One region of the Streptomyces broussonetiae genome, then DNA from elsewhere that is predicted to be linked to it. Evidence: riboswitches for the same ligand, from Rfam matches in the RefSeq annotation. Region 1 holds a riboswitch; the other holds the start of a gene.

Evidence for each region. Region 1 has a riboswitch for glycine ahead of gcvT (glycine cleavage system aminomethyltransferase GcvT). Riboswitches for the same ligand answer to the same signal wherever they lie in the genome.
Region 2: it holds a riboswitch for glycine, as region 1 does, so the genes downstream of both, gcvP (aminomethyl-transferring glycine dehydrogenase) here and gcvT (glycine cleavage system aminomethyltransferase GcvT) in region 1, are expected to answer to the same signal.

The regions. Positions count from the first base shown of each region.
Region 1 is NZ_CP047020.1:6,467,593-6,475,362, reverse strand. Features, by position in the region: gene GQF42_RS29965 (enhanced serine sensitivity protein SseB C-terminal domain-containing protein) at 180-1,010, opposite strand; gene GQF42_RS29960 (enhanced serine sensitivity protein SseB) at 1,147-1,938, opposite strand; gene GQF42_RS29955 (AAA family ATPase) at 1,981-2,649, opposite strand; glycine riboswitch at 2,813-2,910, shown strand; glycine riboswitch at 2,911-3,024, shown strand; gene gcvT (glycine cleavage system aminomethyltransferase GcvT) at 3,067-4,185, shown strand; gene gcvH (glycine cleavage system protein GcvH) at 4,321-4,707, shown strand; gene glyA (serine hydroxymethyltransferase) at 4,712-5,977, shown strand; gene GQF42_RS29935 (L-serine ammonia-lyase) at 6,083-7,465, shown strand; gene GQF42_RS46145 (hypothetical protein) at 7,476-7,770, shown strand, end outside.
Region 2 is NZ_CP047020.1:2,042,263-2,050,032, forward strand. Features, by position in the region: gene gcvP (aminomethyl-transferring glycine dehydrogenase) at 1-2,184, opposite strand, end outside; glycine riboswitch at 2,355-2,449, opposite strand; gene GQF42_RS09420 (PRC-barrel domain-containing protein) at 2,569-2,940, shown strand; gene GQF42_RS09425 (DNA polymerase IV) at 2,862-4,313, opposite strand; gene GQF42_RS09430 (MerR family transcriptional regulator) at 4,372-5,055, opposite strand; gene GQF42_RS09435 (bifunctional nuclease family protein) at 5,319-5,792, opposite strand; gene ftsR (transcriptional regulator FtsR) at 5,878-6,615, opposite strand; gene GQF42_RS09445 (FHA domain-containing protein) at 6,659-7,492, opposite strand; gene GQF42_RS09450 (DUF881 domain-containing protein) at 7,683-7,770, opposite strand, start outside.

The sequences.
Region 1 (7,770 bases):
TGAAGGGGGAGTCTTCAACGCGCCGGTGATGAGCCGCCAGCCTTGGCGGAGAATGGATGCGCAACCGTGATGCAAGCTGGCGTTTCCTGTTATCCGGACAGGAAGTTGCGCCGACCGGACGTCCACCGGTGGGTGGGCGGGTCGTGGAGTGCGGAAAAAGCCCGGGTCAGCGGCGTGGGTCAGTAGCCGCCGGACACCGGCGGATAGCCGTAGCCGGCGGCCGGGGCCTGCGGCTGGGGCGGCAACTGGAGTGGGGGCTGGGCGTGGGGTGCGGCCACGACCGCGTGGGCCTCGCGGTCGTAGAACGGGCGGGCGTTGGCCCGCATCCACATCACGACCGGGTCGTAGTCGTCGGTCATCGCGACCGTCGACACCGGCAGGCCCTCGGGGACCGCGCCGACGGACTGCAGCATCATCGCGCGCACCGAGTCGACCGCGGCCGGGGAGGTGTCGTAGACGTCCAGGCCGAGCGCGAGGTAGGGCGCCCCGAGCGCGGGCTGCACCCAGGCGCGGCGCAGGGAGCGCAGGGCCGGGGTGTGGTGGGCGTTCTGCGCGAGCAGGGCGTAGAACTGCGGGATCTCGATACCGGGCGCGGTGAGCCGCAGGGGGCCGGCGGGCTGGCGGTCCAGGCCCGTGGCGATGCGCCGCAGGTCCAGCCAGGGGATGCCGACGCCGCCGCCCGGGGCGTGCGGGTTGAGCCAGAGGCCGTAGTGGTCGGGATAGAGGGTGCGGGCCACGTCGAGGCCGTCGACGACCTCGTACGAGCGGTTCCAGCCGCTGGCCGACAGCTCCTGGGCGGAGGTGACGCAGGGGGCGTACTGGAAGCCGTCGACCTCCATGTTCCCGTACTGGGCGTCCGGGGAGCCGGCCTGGCCGTGCCACAGCAGCATCCAGATCTGGCCGGAGGACGGGGTGGCGAGAGAGCGCAGCAGGGCCTCGTAGGCGTCGTAGCGTCCGGGCGTGACCTGGCGCAGCGTGTGCTCCACGCTGCCGCTGTGGCTCGCGCTCACCTGTCGTGCCCTTCTCTATTCCGTGCCCCGTGTTGGGAGACAGCTTATGCGCCCACCGGGCTGTCACCCCGGGTCCGTGCACGCGTGCGGGAGCATCGTGGCCGGTCGCGCAGTGCCTTGCGCCCCTTGAGGTGTTTCAGTGACCGGATTGATAGAAGGGACGCACGTTCGCCCTCAGCCATTCCGCCACCGGGTCGTCCGTCACGTCCAGCAGGACCAGGCTGACCGGCCAGGCGACCGGGACCTTGCCGAGGGCTCTGCCCAGCGCCTCCATGGGAAGGGCGCGCAGGTCGCCCTCCCACTGGGCGAGTTCCACGCCCACGAACAGCACCGGGTCGGCCGTCTCGACGGCGGCCAGGCAGCGGCGGGCGGTGCGGACCACGCCGGTCTCGGCGAACTCGGCGGACGCGGCGGAGAGGAAGTCGACCGGGTCGTCCTGCCAGTCGGGCTCGAAGAGGCGGACCCGGCCCCCGGTGCTGGGACCGTCGAGGGGGGTACGGCCCGCACGGCACAGCTCGGCCACCGCGGCCGGCGGGAGCGGGACACCGACCAGCGCGTCCGGGTTCACCACGATGCCGACCTGTGCGGGCAGGCCGCGGGCGAACTCCACGGCCGGGGCGATGGTGTAGGACATGTGGGAGCCGGTCGCCTGGTGCAGCTGCTCCGCGGAGCTGAACACCGGGACGTAGGCCTGGCCGTCGATCTCCAGGGTGGGCAGGTCGAGCGGGCCGCTGCCGGGGCCGCCGCCGTTGGGCAGCGGGATCCACAGGAAGCTGCGGCCCAGGACCTCGATGATCCGGCCGGCCGCGGCGGGTATGCCGAGGGAGGCCGAGAGCACCTCCTCCAGCTCGTTGCCGGGCCAACCGCCGTGCGGGTGGGGATGCGTCTGTGTCGGGAAGTCCGCGGGAGTGTCCGCCGGGAAGTCCATCTGCCTACCGCCTGCTGGGAACAACTGCTGTGACCATGAAGGCTAGCGGGTTGCCGTGACACTCCCGCCCCTGGTGAACCCGATCCGGTGCAGGGCGTCCGCCGCGGCCCGGTCGAGCACCACCGCCGAGCCGCAGCCTGCGGGCGGCTCGCCCTGCTCGACGGCGGCGAGCAGCCGGGCGGTCGTACGGCGGTGGCGGGTGAAGGCGTGGCGCGAGACGCCCCGGCCGCGTGCGCGCTGGCCCTCGCGGGCCGTCTCGGGTGGCACGTCGAGCAGGAGCAGGTGCAGCGTGCCGCCGCGGCGCCGGGCCGCGCGGACGAGCCAGCCGCGCACCCAGCTCCGGGTGCCGCAGTCGTGCACGACGACGCCCTCACCGGTGCGCAGGGCGCGGCGCAGGGCGGCGTAGTGGACGAGGCGGACCAGGGGGCGGTAGAGCGTGTAGGGGACGAAGCGGGGGATGCGGGCGTCGAAGCGGTCGCGGGTGTCCTGCGAGTCGATGCGGCGGCCCTGGACCGCCCGGTGCATCAGGGTGGACTTGCCGCTGCCCGGCAGGCCGGTGATCACGACGACGTCCCGGGGGCCGAGGATCAGGGCGCGCGGGCTGCGGCCCTCCCGGTCGCGCAGGTCGCGCACGACGGGGGCCGGGGCGCGGCGCTGCTTCGGCACCGTGATGCCGCTGGTGACGGTGGCGTACACCGGGGTCCTGTTCACCGTGATCGTCCTCCCCTGTCCATTCGGTAATGGCCATGCCCGAAAAACGTAAAGAGAAGGTAATGGGTGGAGGTCGGCGATACGGTCCGCGCCTTGCCACAGGCCGGTTACAAAAGCCCGCTCGGCGTGCAATGATGTGGCCGCCAACTGCATACCGGCCGCTTGAATCCGCGCGGGAGAGTCCCCAGCAGCCTTCGCTGGGGCGCCGAAGGAGCAAGTCCCTCCCTTGAATCTCTCAGGCCCCGTTACCGCGCGGGCGAGGCACATCTGAAAAGCGGGCCGCTCGTGACAGTGGCTCCACCCAAGGTGCAAACCGTGGTCGTCCCCGTGGCGGTCGCGGCGAACCTCTCAGGTTCCGATGACAGATGGGGAGGAACGTTCCTCGCCCGTCCGCCTTTCCTGGGAGCCGACCGACCGATGAGCAGCACTGAACTCCGTCACACCGCGCTGGATGCCGTGCATCGCGCGCTCGGTGCGACGATGACCGACTTCGCCGGCTGGGACATGCCCCTGCGCTACGGCTCCGAGCGCGACGAGCATGTCGCGGTGCGGACCAAAGCGGGTCTGTTCGACCTCTCCCACATGGGCGAGATCACGGTGACCGGCGCCGGGGCCGCCGCCCTGCTGAACCACGCCCTGGTCGGCAACATCGCCTCCGTCGGCGTCGGCCGCGCCCGCTACACCATGATCTGCCAGGCCGACGGCGGCATCCTGGACGACCTGATCGTCTACCGGCTCGCCGAGACCGAGTACATGGTCGTCGCCAACGCCTCCAACGCCCAGGTGGTGCTGGACGCCCTCACCGAGCGCGCGGCCGGCTTCGACGCCGAGGTCCGCGACGACCGGGACGCCTACGCGCTGATCGCCGTCCAGGGCCCTGAGTCCCCCGGCATCCTCAAGTCCCTCACCGACGCCGACCTGGACGGGCTGAAGTACTACGCCGGCCTGCCCGGCACCGTCGCCGGCGTCCCCGCGCTCATCGCCCGCACCGGCTACACCGGCGAGGACGGCTTCGAGGTGTTCGTGAAGCCCGGGCACGCGGTCGAGCTGTGGCAGGCGCTGACCAAGGCCGGCGAGGGCGTCGGTCTGATCCCGTGCGGCCTGTCCTGCCGGGACACCCTGCGCCTGGAGGCGGGCATGCCGCTGTACGGGCACGAGCTGACCACCTCGCTCACCCCCTTCGACGCCGGGCTCGGCCGGGTGGTGAAGTTCGAGAAGGAAGGCGACTTCGTCGGGCGCGAGGCGCTCCGGCAGGCCGCCGAGCGCGCCGCCTCCGAGCCCCCGCGGGTGCTCGTCGGGCTGGTCGCCGAGGGCCGCCGGGTGCCGCGCGCCGGGTACGCCGTCGTCGCCGGCGGCCGGGTGGTCGGCGAGGTCACCTCCGGCGCTCCCTCCCCCACCCTGGGCAAGCCGATCGCGATGGCCTACGTCGACGCGGCGCACGCGGCGCCCGGCACCGAGGGCGTCGGCGTGGACATCCGAGGCAGCCACGAGCCGTACGAGGTCGTGGCGCTTCCGTTCTACAAGCGCCAGAAGTAGAGACTGGGCGCGATCACGTCCTGTGCGCGGCCGGTCCCGCGACGGCACGTGAGCCTGCGCACATTCGCCTGGTCACCAGCAGTTTTCGCAGTCCCCCTTCAACAGCACTCCCGCTCGTACAGGAGAATTCAGGCCATGAGCAACCCCCAGCACCACCGCTACAGCAAGGAGCACGAGTGGCTGTCGGGCGCCGAGGACGGCGTCTCGACGGTCGGCATCACGGAGCACGCGGCCAACGCGCTCGGCGATGTCGTCTTCGTCCAGCTCCCCGAGGTCGGCTCCACCGTGACCGCGGGCGAGTCCTGCGGTGAGCTGGAGTCGACCAAGTCGGTCTCCGAGCTGTACTCGCCGGTCACCGGCGAGATCACCGCGATCAACGAGGACGTGGTCGACGACCCGTCGCTGGTGAACTCCGAGCCCTTCGAGGGCGGCTGGCTGTTCAAGATCCGCGTCACGCAGGAGCCGGCCGGCCTGCTCTCCGCCGCCGAGTACACGGCTTTTGCCACCGGCGAGGAGGCGTAACCGCATGACCGTCCTGAACACGTCCCTGCACGAGCTGGACCCGGAGATCGCCGCCGCGGTCGACGCCGAGCTGAGCCGCCAGCAGTCCACGCTGGAGATGATCGCCTCCGAGAACTTCGCGCCGCTCGCGGTGATGGAGGCGCAGGGTTCGGTCCTCACCAACAAGTACGCCGAGGGCTACCCGGGCCGCCGCTACTACGGCGGCTGCGAGCACGTCGACGTCGCCGAGCAGATCGCCATCGACCGGGTCAAGGAGCTGTTCGGCGCCGAGTACGCCAACGTCCAGCCCCACTCCGGCGCCTCCGCCAACCAGGCGGCCCTGTTCGCGCTGGCCCAGCCCGGGGACACCATCCTCGGCCTGGACCTCGCCCACGGCGGCCACCTGACCCACGGCATGCGGCTGAACTTCTCCGGCAAGCAGTTCAACGTGGTCGCCTACCACGTGGACCCGGAGACCGGCCTGGTCGACATGGCCGAGCTGGAGAAGCTCGCCAAGGAGCACCGCCCCAAGGTGATCATCGCGGGCTGGTCGGCGTACCCCCGTGAGCTGGACTTCGCCGAGTTCCGCCGGATCGCCGACGAGACCGGGGCGTACCTGTGGGTCGACATGGCGCACTTCGCCGGTCTGGTCGCGGCCGGACTGCACGCGAACCCGGTGCCCTACGCCGACGTCGTGACCTCCACCACTCACAAGACGCTGGGCGGCCCGCGCGGCGGCATCATCCTCGCCAAGCAGGACTTCGCGAAGAAGCTGAACTCCTCCGTCTTCCCGGGCTTCCAGGGCGGCCCCCTGGAGCACGTGATCGCGGCCAAGGCCGTCTCCTTCAAGGTCGCGGCCTCGGAGGACTTCAAGGAGCGCCAGCGCCGTACGGTCGAGGGCGCCCGCATCCTGGCGCAGCGCCTGACGGCCGCCGACGCCCGCGAGGCCGGGGTGAACGTGCTCTCCGGCGGTACGGACGTGCACCTGATCCTGGTCGACCTGCGCGCGTCCGAGCTGGACGGCCAGCAGGCCGAGGACCGGCTCCACGAGGTCGGCATCACGGTCAACCGCAACGCCGTCCCGAACGACCCGCGGCCCCCGATGGTCACCTCGGGCCTCAGGATCGGCACGCCCGCCCTCGCCACCCGCGGCTTCACGGCCGAGGACTTCACCGAGGTCGCGGACGTGATCGCCGAGGCGCTCAAGCCGTCGTACGACGCCCAGGCCCTCCAGGCCCGGGTGAAGGCCCTGGCCGAGAAGCACCCGCTGTACCCGGGTCTGAACAAGTAGGACACCTTTCGCGGGGCACCGCGCACACTGGGAGTACCGGCGTGCGCGGTGCCCGCACCCCCGTACCGCCCTTTTTCGCACCACCCCCGTCTTGAGGAGTCGTCCGTGGCCATCTCGGTCTTCGACCTGTTCTCGATCGGCATCGGACCGTCCAGCTCCCACACGGTCGGCCCGATGCGCGCGGCGCGCATGTTCGCCCGCCGGCTGCGCAACGAGGAGCTGCTCGGCCCCGTCGCGGCCCTGCGCTGCGAGCTGTACGGCTCGCTCGGCGCGACCGGACACGGCCACGGCACCCCCAAGGCGGTGCTGCTCGGCCTGGAGGGCGCCTCGCCGCGCACGGTGGACGTCGAGACCGCCGACGAGCGGGTGGAGGCGATCAAGGCGTCCGGCCGTCTGAAGGTGCTGGGCGAGCACGAGATCCCGTTCTCCTTCGACGACGACCTGATCCTGCACCGCCGCAAGGCCCTGCCCTACCATGCCAACGGCATGACCATATGGGCGTACGACGCGTCGGGCGAGGAACTCCTGTCCAAGACGTACTACTCGGTCGGCGGCGGCTTCGTCGTGGACGAGGACGCCGTCGGCGCGGACCGCATCGTGCTGGACGACACGGTCCTGAAGTACCCCTTCCGCACGGGCGACGAGCTGCTGCGCCTGACGAAGGAGACCGGTCTGTCGATCTCCTCTCTCATGCTGGAGAACGAGCGGGCCTGGCGCACCGAGGAGGAGATCCGCGCGGGCCTGCTGGAGATCTGGCGGGTGATGCGCGAGTGCGTCCAGCGGGGCATGTCCCGCGAGGGCATCCTGCCCGGCGGCCTCAAGGTCCGCCGCCGCGCCGCCGTCACGGCTCGCCAACTGCGCGCCGAGGGCGACCCGTTGGCGCACGCCATGGAGTGGATCACGCTCTACGCGATGGCGGTGAACGAGGAGAACGCGGCCGGGGGCCGGGTCGTCACCGCCCCCACGAACGGCGCGGCGGGCATCATCCCGGCGGTCCTGCACTACTACATCAACTTCGGGGCCGGCGCAGCCTCCGAAGGAGAGAAGGAAGACGGCGTGGTCCGCTTCCTGCTGGCGGCCGGCGCGATCGGCATGCTCTTCAAGGAGAACGCCTCCATCTCCGGCGCCGAGGTCGGCTGCCAGGGCGAGGTGGGCTCCGCCTGCTCCATGGCCGCGGGCGCACTGGCGGAGGTCCTCGGCGGCAGCCCGGAACAGGTGGAGAACGCGGCCGAGATCGGCATGGAGCACAACCTGGGCCTGACCTGCGACCCGGTCGGCGGCCTGGTCCAGATCCCGTGCATCGAGCGCAACGGCATGGCCGCGGTGAAGGCGGTCACGGCGGCGAAGATGGCGATGCGCGGCGACGGCTCCCACAAGGTGTCCCTGGACAAGGTCATCAAGACCATGAAGGACACCGGCGCGGACATGTCCGTCAAGTACAAGGAGACGGCCCGGGGCGGGCTCGCGGTGAACATCATCGAGTGCTGAGGTGAACCGCGTGGCGGGTGGGGCAGCGGCGGGTGAGGTGACGGGCGAGGCGGCACGGGTGCGGGTGCCCGTGGGCGAGGGCGCGGAGCGCTGGGTCACGCGGGTGGGCTGTCGTCGGGTCCTGTTCATCGTGCACAACGTGACGTCGGCGACGCGGCTGCTGGACGTTCTCCCGCTGTTCTCCGGCGACCTGCGCGTGCAGATGTTCGCCACCTGCACGGGCTCGTCCCCGTTCCTGGCCGGAGTGCCCGAGCTGCTGGCCCGGGCGGGGCTGCCGGTGCTGCCCTGGGAGCAGGCCAGGGACA
Region 2 (7,770 bases), 4.4 Mb from region 1:
ACGGACCGCGACCGGACCGACGCCGGGACCGCCGCCGCCGTGCGGGATGCAGAAGGTCTTGTGCAGGTTCAGGTGCGAGACGTCGCCGCCGAAGTGGCCCGGCTTGGCGAGTCCGACCAGCGCGTTGAGGTTGGCGCCGTCGACGTACACCTGGCCGCCCGCCTCGTGCACCCGGGCGCAGATGTCGGCGACGTGCTCCTCGAACACACCGTGCGTCGACGGGTAGGTGATCATCAGCACCGCCAGCTCGTCGCGGTACTGCTCGATCTTCGCCCGCAGGTCCTCGACGTCGATCTCGCCGTCCTCGGCGGTCCTGACGACGACCACCTTCATGCCGGCCATCACGGCGCTGGCCGCGTTGGTGCCGTGCGCGGAGGACGGGATCAGGCAGACGGTGCGCTGGTCGTCGCCGTTGGCCCTGTGGTAGCCGCGTACGGCGAGCAGACCGGCCAGCTCGCCCTGGGAACCGGCGTTGGGCTGGAGGGAGACCTTGTCGTAGCCGGTGACCTCGGCGAGACGCTCCTCCAGCTCGCGGATGAGCGTGAGGTAGCCCTGCGCCTGCTCGGCCGGGACGAAGGGGTGCAGCTGGCCGAACTCGGGCCAGGTGACGGGCTCCATCTCGGTGGTCGCGTTGAGCTTCATGGTGCAGGAGCCCAGCGGGATCATGCCGCGGTCGAGCGCGTAGTCGCGGTCGGCCAGCTTGCGCAGGTAGCGCAGCATCGCGGTCTCGGAGCGGTGCTGGTGGAAGACCGGGTGCGTGAGGTAGGCGTCGGTGCGCAGCAGGGCCTCGGGCAGGGCGTCCACAGCGCTCGCGTCCAGCGCCTCCATGTCGCCCGTCACGCCGAAGGCGGCGAAGACCGCGCCCAGCTGGGCCCGGTTGGTGGTCTCGTCACAGGCGATCGAGACGTGGTCGGCGTCGACGGGGTACAGGTTGACGCCGTTGTCCCGCGCGGCGGCGACGACCTCGGCGGCCTTGCCGGGCACGCGCGCGGTGACGGTGTCGAAGAAGGCCCCGTGGACGATCTCCACGCCGCCCGCCCGCAGACCCTCGGCGAGGATCGTGGCGTAGCGGTGCGTGCGCCGGGCGATGACCTGGAGCCCCTCCGGCCCGTGGTAGACGGCGTACATGCCGGCCATCACGGCGAGCAGCACCTGCGCGGTACAGATGTTGCTGGTGGCCTTCTCCCGGCGGATGTGCTGCTCACGGGTCTGCAGCGCGAGCCGGTAGGCCTTGTGCCCGTCGGCGTCGACGGAGACCCCGACGAGCCGGCCGGGCAGGCTGCGGGCGAACTTCTCGTGCACGGCCATGTAGCCGGCGTGCGGGCCGCCGAAGCCCATGGGGACGCCGAAACGCTGGGTGGTGCCGACGGCGATGTCCGCGCCCAGCTCGCCCGGCGAGGTCAGCAGGGTCAGCGCGAGCAGGTCGGCGGCGACGGTGACCAGGGCACCCAGCTCGTGCGCCTGGTCGATGACCGGCTTGATGTCGCGTACGGCACCGGAGGCGCCCGGGTACTGGATCAGCACGCCGTTGATCTCGCGTGCGGCTATGTCCGCCGGGATGCCCTCGCTGAGGTCGGCGACGACGACCTCGGCCCCGGTCGGCTCGGCGCGCGTCTCGATGACCGCGACGGTCTGCGGCAGCGCGTCCGCGTCGACCAGGAACAGGCCCTTCTTGTTCCTGCCCATGCGCCGGGACAGCGCCATCGCCTCGGCGGCGGCGGTGCCCTCGTCGAGCAGGGAGGCACCCGAGGTGGGCAGGCCCGTCAGTTCGGCAACCGTCGTCTGGAAGTTCAGCAGGGCCTCGAGCCGGCCTTGAGAGATCTCCGGCTGGTACGGCGTGTACGCCGTGTACCAGGCCGGGTTCTCCATCACGTTGCGCAGGATGACCGGCGGCGTGAACGTCCCGTAGTACCCCAGCCCGATCATCGAGCCGAGAACCTGGTTGCGGTCGGCGAGCGAGCGCAGCTCGGCGAGCACCTCGGCCTCGGTGCGGGCGCCCGGCAGATCGAGGGCGTCCGCGTTCTTGATCACGTCCGGGACCGCGGCGGCGGTCAGCTCGTCCAGCGAGCCGTAGCCGACCTGCGCGAGCATCTTGGCCCGCGCCTCCTGGTCGGGTCCGATATGGCGCTGCTCGAACGGGATGCCCGCCTCGAGGTCGGAGAGCGGAATGCGTTGGGCGGTCATTGCGGAGGCCTCCTGGTCTGACGCGACCTTCGAGGGGCACCCACGGCGCGGGTACCCCGACGGCCTCCCCCTCTGTCATCTCAACCTGAGAGCTTCACCGGGACACGCCCCGGCTTTCACCGTCGGTGAGGGCGGACACCGTAGACACCCGCCCTGCTTTCCAGAGTGACCTCGTCCGTGCGGTACGTGAGCCTGAGAGATTCCGGGGAGGATTTGCTCCTTCGGCGCCTCCGAGGTCGTCGGAGGACTCTCCCGCACGGGTTCAGCAGCCGAAATCAGGTTACCAGCGAGGTCAACGCCTGAGCCCTCGAGTGGCCGCCTCCGGGAATCTGCTCTTTTGTAGTGCTTACGGATGAGTTGCGACCACGTGGAGGGAGAGGGACCGTGCAGACCGACATCGATCCGCGCAACCTGATCGGCCGCAAGGCGTTCGACCGCAACGGCACCAAGATCGGCACAGTCGACGAGGTGTACCTGGACGACGCGACCGGCATACCCGAGTGGGCGGCCATACGCACCGGCCTGTTCTCGCGCGACGCGTTCGTCCCGCTGGAGCCGAGCGAACTCGTCGAGGGCACCCTCCACGTCCCCTTCGACCGCGCCCTCATCAAGGACGCCCCGGACTTCGGTGTGGGCCGCCATCTCTCCCCCGAACAGGAACTCCAGCTCTACCACCACTACGGCCTCGACACGGCCTCGCCCCCGTCGGTGCCGGACCACGACTTCGGCAAGCTGGCCGGGTCGGAGGAGGCCTGATCCGGTCGGTCCCCCACCTGGCTCCGGGCGGGCCGGCGGGAAGGGGCCGAAACCAGTGGCAACGGATCCGCGGGCTCCAGCGCGGGATCCTCGACGGAGAACGTCCGCACGCGCCCGGGAGGGGACTGCGGTGTCTCGAACCGCACGGTGACGCGTCCCAGCCCGCTCCCCTGCACCCACCCGTGCCCGTGCTCCGCGTGTCTGACGTCCTGCCCTGCGCGCCAGTGGCGTTCGACCGGATCCGGCCGCTCCACGACGGCCTCGGCCATGGACTCCTGAGGCGTTTCCGCCTCACGCGAGGGCAGCGCCTGCGCGAACAGGTCCTCCTGGGTGTAGTCGGCGAGCCCCGAGACACCCACCCCGAGCAGCCGTACCCCACCCGTGGTGTCCACGGACTCCAGCAGCCGCGCGGCGGCCTCCCGCACGACCGCCGGGTCGTCCGTGGGCCCCCTGAGCGTCTCGGAACGGGTCAGTGTCGAGAAGTCGTACCGGCGCACCTTCAGCACGATGGTCCGCCCGGACAGCCCTGCGTCGCGCAGCCGCCGTACACACCGGTCGGCGAGCCGCTGCACCTCCAGGCCGATCCGCAGCCGGTCGTGGATGTCCACGTCGTAGGTGTCCTCGACCGACACCGACTTCGCCTCGCGCTCAGCCACCACGGGCCGCTCGTCCCGGGCCAGCGCCATGGCGTAGAGCGCGTGCCCGTGCGCCTTGCCGAGCAGCCGCACCAGCTCGTCCTCACCTGCCTCGGCCAGCTCCTCGACCGTGGTGATCCCGGCCCTGCGCAGGTGGTCCCCAGTGGCCGGGCCGACCCCGGGCAGGGTCCGCACCGTCAACGGCCCCAGCAGCGCCCGCTCGGTCCCCGGTTCGATGATCACCAGGCCGTCGGGCTTGGCGCGCTCGGAGGCGATCTTCGCGAGCATCTTGGAGGCGGCGAGCCCCACCGACCCGGTGAGCCCGGTGACCGCCAGGATGTCCGCCCGCAGCCTGATCCCGGCCTGGTGCGCCGACTCCTCGTCCCAGGCCGTGCCGCCGGCCTCCAGGTCCACGAACGCCTCGTCCAGGCTGAGCGGCTCCACCAGCGGCGACAGCTCCCGCAGCAGGGCCATCACCTGCTCGCTGATGGCCCGGTACAGCCCGAAGCGCGGCACCAGATACGCGGCGTTGGGAGCCAGCCGGCGAGCCTGGCCCATGGGCATCGCCGAGTGCACCCCGAAGACCCGTGCCTCGTACGACGCGGTGGCCACCACCCCGCGCGGCCCGAGCCCGCCCACGACGACCGCCTTGCCACGCAGGCTCGGCTTGGATGCCTGCTCCACCGAGGCGTAGAAGGCATCCATGTCGAGATGGAGGATGGTCGGCGCGTGTCTCACAACTCCGATGCTGCACCACGGCACTGACAATGCCGTGGTGCCAGAGAGCGGCCGGCGGTCAGACCGCCCGGTTGCGGCGGCGGGCCAGCTCGTCCGAGGGGTTGTGCCCGACGAGGGTCTCGCCCGTGTCGATGCGTTCGCCGTGCAGCTGGGAGAGGGCGCTTTCCACGTCCCGCCACACCACGCCGACGGCGATGCCGAAGACACCCTGACCGCCCTGGAGCAGGGCGTGGACCTCGTCCGGGGAGGTGCACTCGTAGACCGTGGCACCGTCGCTCATGAGGGTCATCCGCTCCAGGTCGCGGAAACCGCGTTCTCTGAGGTGCTGGACGGTCGTGCGGATGTTCTGCAACGAGACACCGGTGTCCAGGAACCGCTTCACGATCTTCAGGACGACCACGTCCCGGAAGCTGTACAGCCGCTGGGTGCCCGACCCGTGGGCGGGCCGCACGCTCGGCTCGACCAGACCGGTGCGCGCCCAGTAGTCGAGCTGCCGGTAGGTGATGCCCGCGGCCGCACAGGCCGTGGGACCTCGGTAGCCGATCTGTTCGGACGTCATGGACGCCGCCCCTCCGCCGTTCGGCACCACCGTCGGCCGCTGCGGAGCGTGATCGACCGCTCTGCTCGGTGGGGGGTACCCCCCGCTCGAACGCAGCTGAGAGCCAGGGGGAGGGTACGGACCGCTCTCCCCGAAACCGCGTCCGGGGGCACCCCCAGCCGTACCGTCGCCGCTCGTTCTCACGCCGACCTCCGTCCTTGACCTGCCTTCTCGACGGTAGGCAGTCACCAGGGGTGCGTCAACGATCGCCACACTCGGCACGCCGAGTGATAATCACCCTAGGAGTGGTTTCGTGTGCCCACCGCGGGGAAAGGCTAGCCGAATGCGCTCGCGGGGAGCCGTAGGACGCTCTCATTGGCCGGTGGCACATGCCCGGCCCCACCGCCCGCACGAGCCCGTGACCGCCCCCCGCTCACCGGCCGTGTGCGGTCACCGGCCGGTCGCGCTCACTGGCTGCTGGTGCCGAAGTCCTCGGGCGAGATCTGGTCGAGGAACTCGCGGAACTTCTCCACCTCGTCCTCCTGCTCGTCCGGAATCGCGATCCCCGCGTCGTCCAGCACCGTGTCGCTGCCGTAGATCGGCGTTCCGGTGCGCAGGGCCAGCGCTATGGCGTCGGAGGGGCGGGCACTGACCTCGACCCCGCTGGCGAACACCAGCTCCGCGTAGAAGACACCTTCCCGCAGGTCGGTGATGCGTACTTCGGTCAGCTCCTGGCCGACGGCCTCCAGCACGTCCTTGAACAGGTCGTGCGTCAGCGGCCGGGCGGGGGCCATACCCTGCTGGGCGAAGGCGATCGCCGTCGCCTCCCCCGGCCCGATCCAGATGGGGAGGTAACGGTCGCCCCCCACTTCGCGCAGGAGCACGATCGGTTGGTTGGAGGGCATTTCGACCCGGACACCTACGACATCGAGCTCGTTCACACAGCAACCCTAGGCCGTGCCCGGGACGTTTGGGTAGTCGGGCCGGGAACAGGTGCCCGATCCGGACCCCCGCGGACCCCGGCTTTCAGGGCAGCCGCACCCCGAGAGCCGTCTTCACGAGAGCCGCGTGCAGCTTCACGGTGAGCGCCGCCAGCTCCTTCGTACGGGCCTCGGCAAGCGCCCTGGTCTGCGGGTTGCGGTGGCGCTTTAGCGGGGCCACCACCTGGTCGACCAGTCCGGCCTCGCGGTCGGCGGCTGCCTTCATCACCCGAAGGTGGCGTGGCTCGATCCCGAACCGCCCCAGTTCGGCGATCAGCGCGGCCACGGTGACCGCCTCGGCTTCATACGCCCCGTCCGCCAGGGGAGCGATGAGCCCGTACGACTCCCACTCCTTCAGCTCGCCCTCGTCGACGTCCGCCGCCGCCAGCAGCTCGGCCCTGCCGACCCTGGCGACCGTGGGCGCCGACGGCGGCTCCCGAAGATCCTCATGGGTGCGCTGACGGCCGACGACGGGCAGCTGGACGGCTTCTCCCCGCTCCATGGCGTCCAGGTGCTCACGGATCACCTTGAGCGGCAGATAGTGGTCCCGCTGCATCCTCAGCACGTGCGCCAGGCGCTCGACGTCCCCGGCGCTGAACTTGCGGTACCCCGAAGGGGTCCGCTGCGGCTCGATCAGCCCCTCCGACTCCAGGAAGCGGATCTTGGAGATGGTGACTTCGGGGAACTCGTCGCGCAGCGCGTTCAGCACCGCGCCGATGCTCATCAGCCCACTGTCCCTGGCGGCGGTACCGCTTCCGGCACCGCCGCTCGGTGTTTGAAGCATGGACCTTCCCTGGGGTCCCCCCGGACAACGGTCCGGGGGTGGGTCAGATGCCCTGCTGCCGGCTCGCGTAGAACACCAGCCGGTACTTGCCGATCTGCACCTCGTCGCCGTTCTGCAGCGCGACCTGGTCGATCGGCTCCCGGTTGACGTACGTGCCGTTCAGGCTGCCCACGTCGGCCACGGTGAACGAGCCGTCCGGGGAGCGGCGGAACTCCACGTGCCGACGCGAGACCGTCACGTCGTCGAGGAAGATGTCGCTCTGCGGATGCCGGCCGGCCGTCGTCAGGTCGCCGTCCAGCAGGAAGCGGCTGCCCGAATTCGGTCCGCGGCGCACCACCAGCAGGGCCGAGCCCAGCGGCAGCGCGTCCACCGCGGCCTGAGCCTCGGGCGACAGCATCGGCATCTGCGTCTGACCGGTCACCTCGGCGTCGTAGGCCTCGATACCGGAGATGGAGATCGTGGACGTCGTCTCGGAGGCACGCTCCGGCGCCACTCCGGGGCGCAACGGCGCACCGCAGTTGGAACAGAAGCGGGCGTTTTCCGCGTTGCGGTTACCGCACCTCGTACACACCAGGACCGACATGGACGGATCCTCCTGCCGCGGCTGCCCCGCGGGGGCGTTGGACGCGTACGGACCGGAGGCAAAACCTCCACCCGCACCTGAGGTCGACGGTTGGCCGAAACCTATGCCGCCGGACTGGGCAGGGTCAACCGACGCCCCGCCCTGACCTCCGGAAATGTCACCGCCCGGACCACCGACCTGGTCCCGGAACAGCGGGCGCTGACCCTCCGCGTCGGGCTGGGCGCGATGGCGAGCGGTCGCGTTGCCGCTGCCCTCGCGCGCGCTCTTGCCGAACAACTTCGCAAACAACTTCACGGGCGATTCCCCTTGACCGAAACAGACCCGCCCGTGGGGCAGGACGAACCCTGATTGCCTACACCGGCCGAGCCGGACATTCTCACAACGTCCGTATCCACCAAACAGTTTCCACCACGCACCACCTCTTCGGTGCGTCGACCCCCCGCAACCTCATGCCCTCGCCGGACGTCCGCCATGCACCGCCGGTTCACTGGGAGGACGACCGAGCGTAGTCAGGCTGCTTCGCCTGTCGCAAGGCATCCACGACGATCTTGCCCGAGCGCTCGACCGTCACC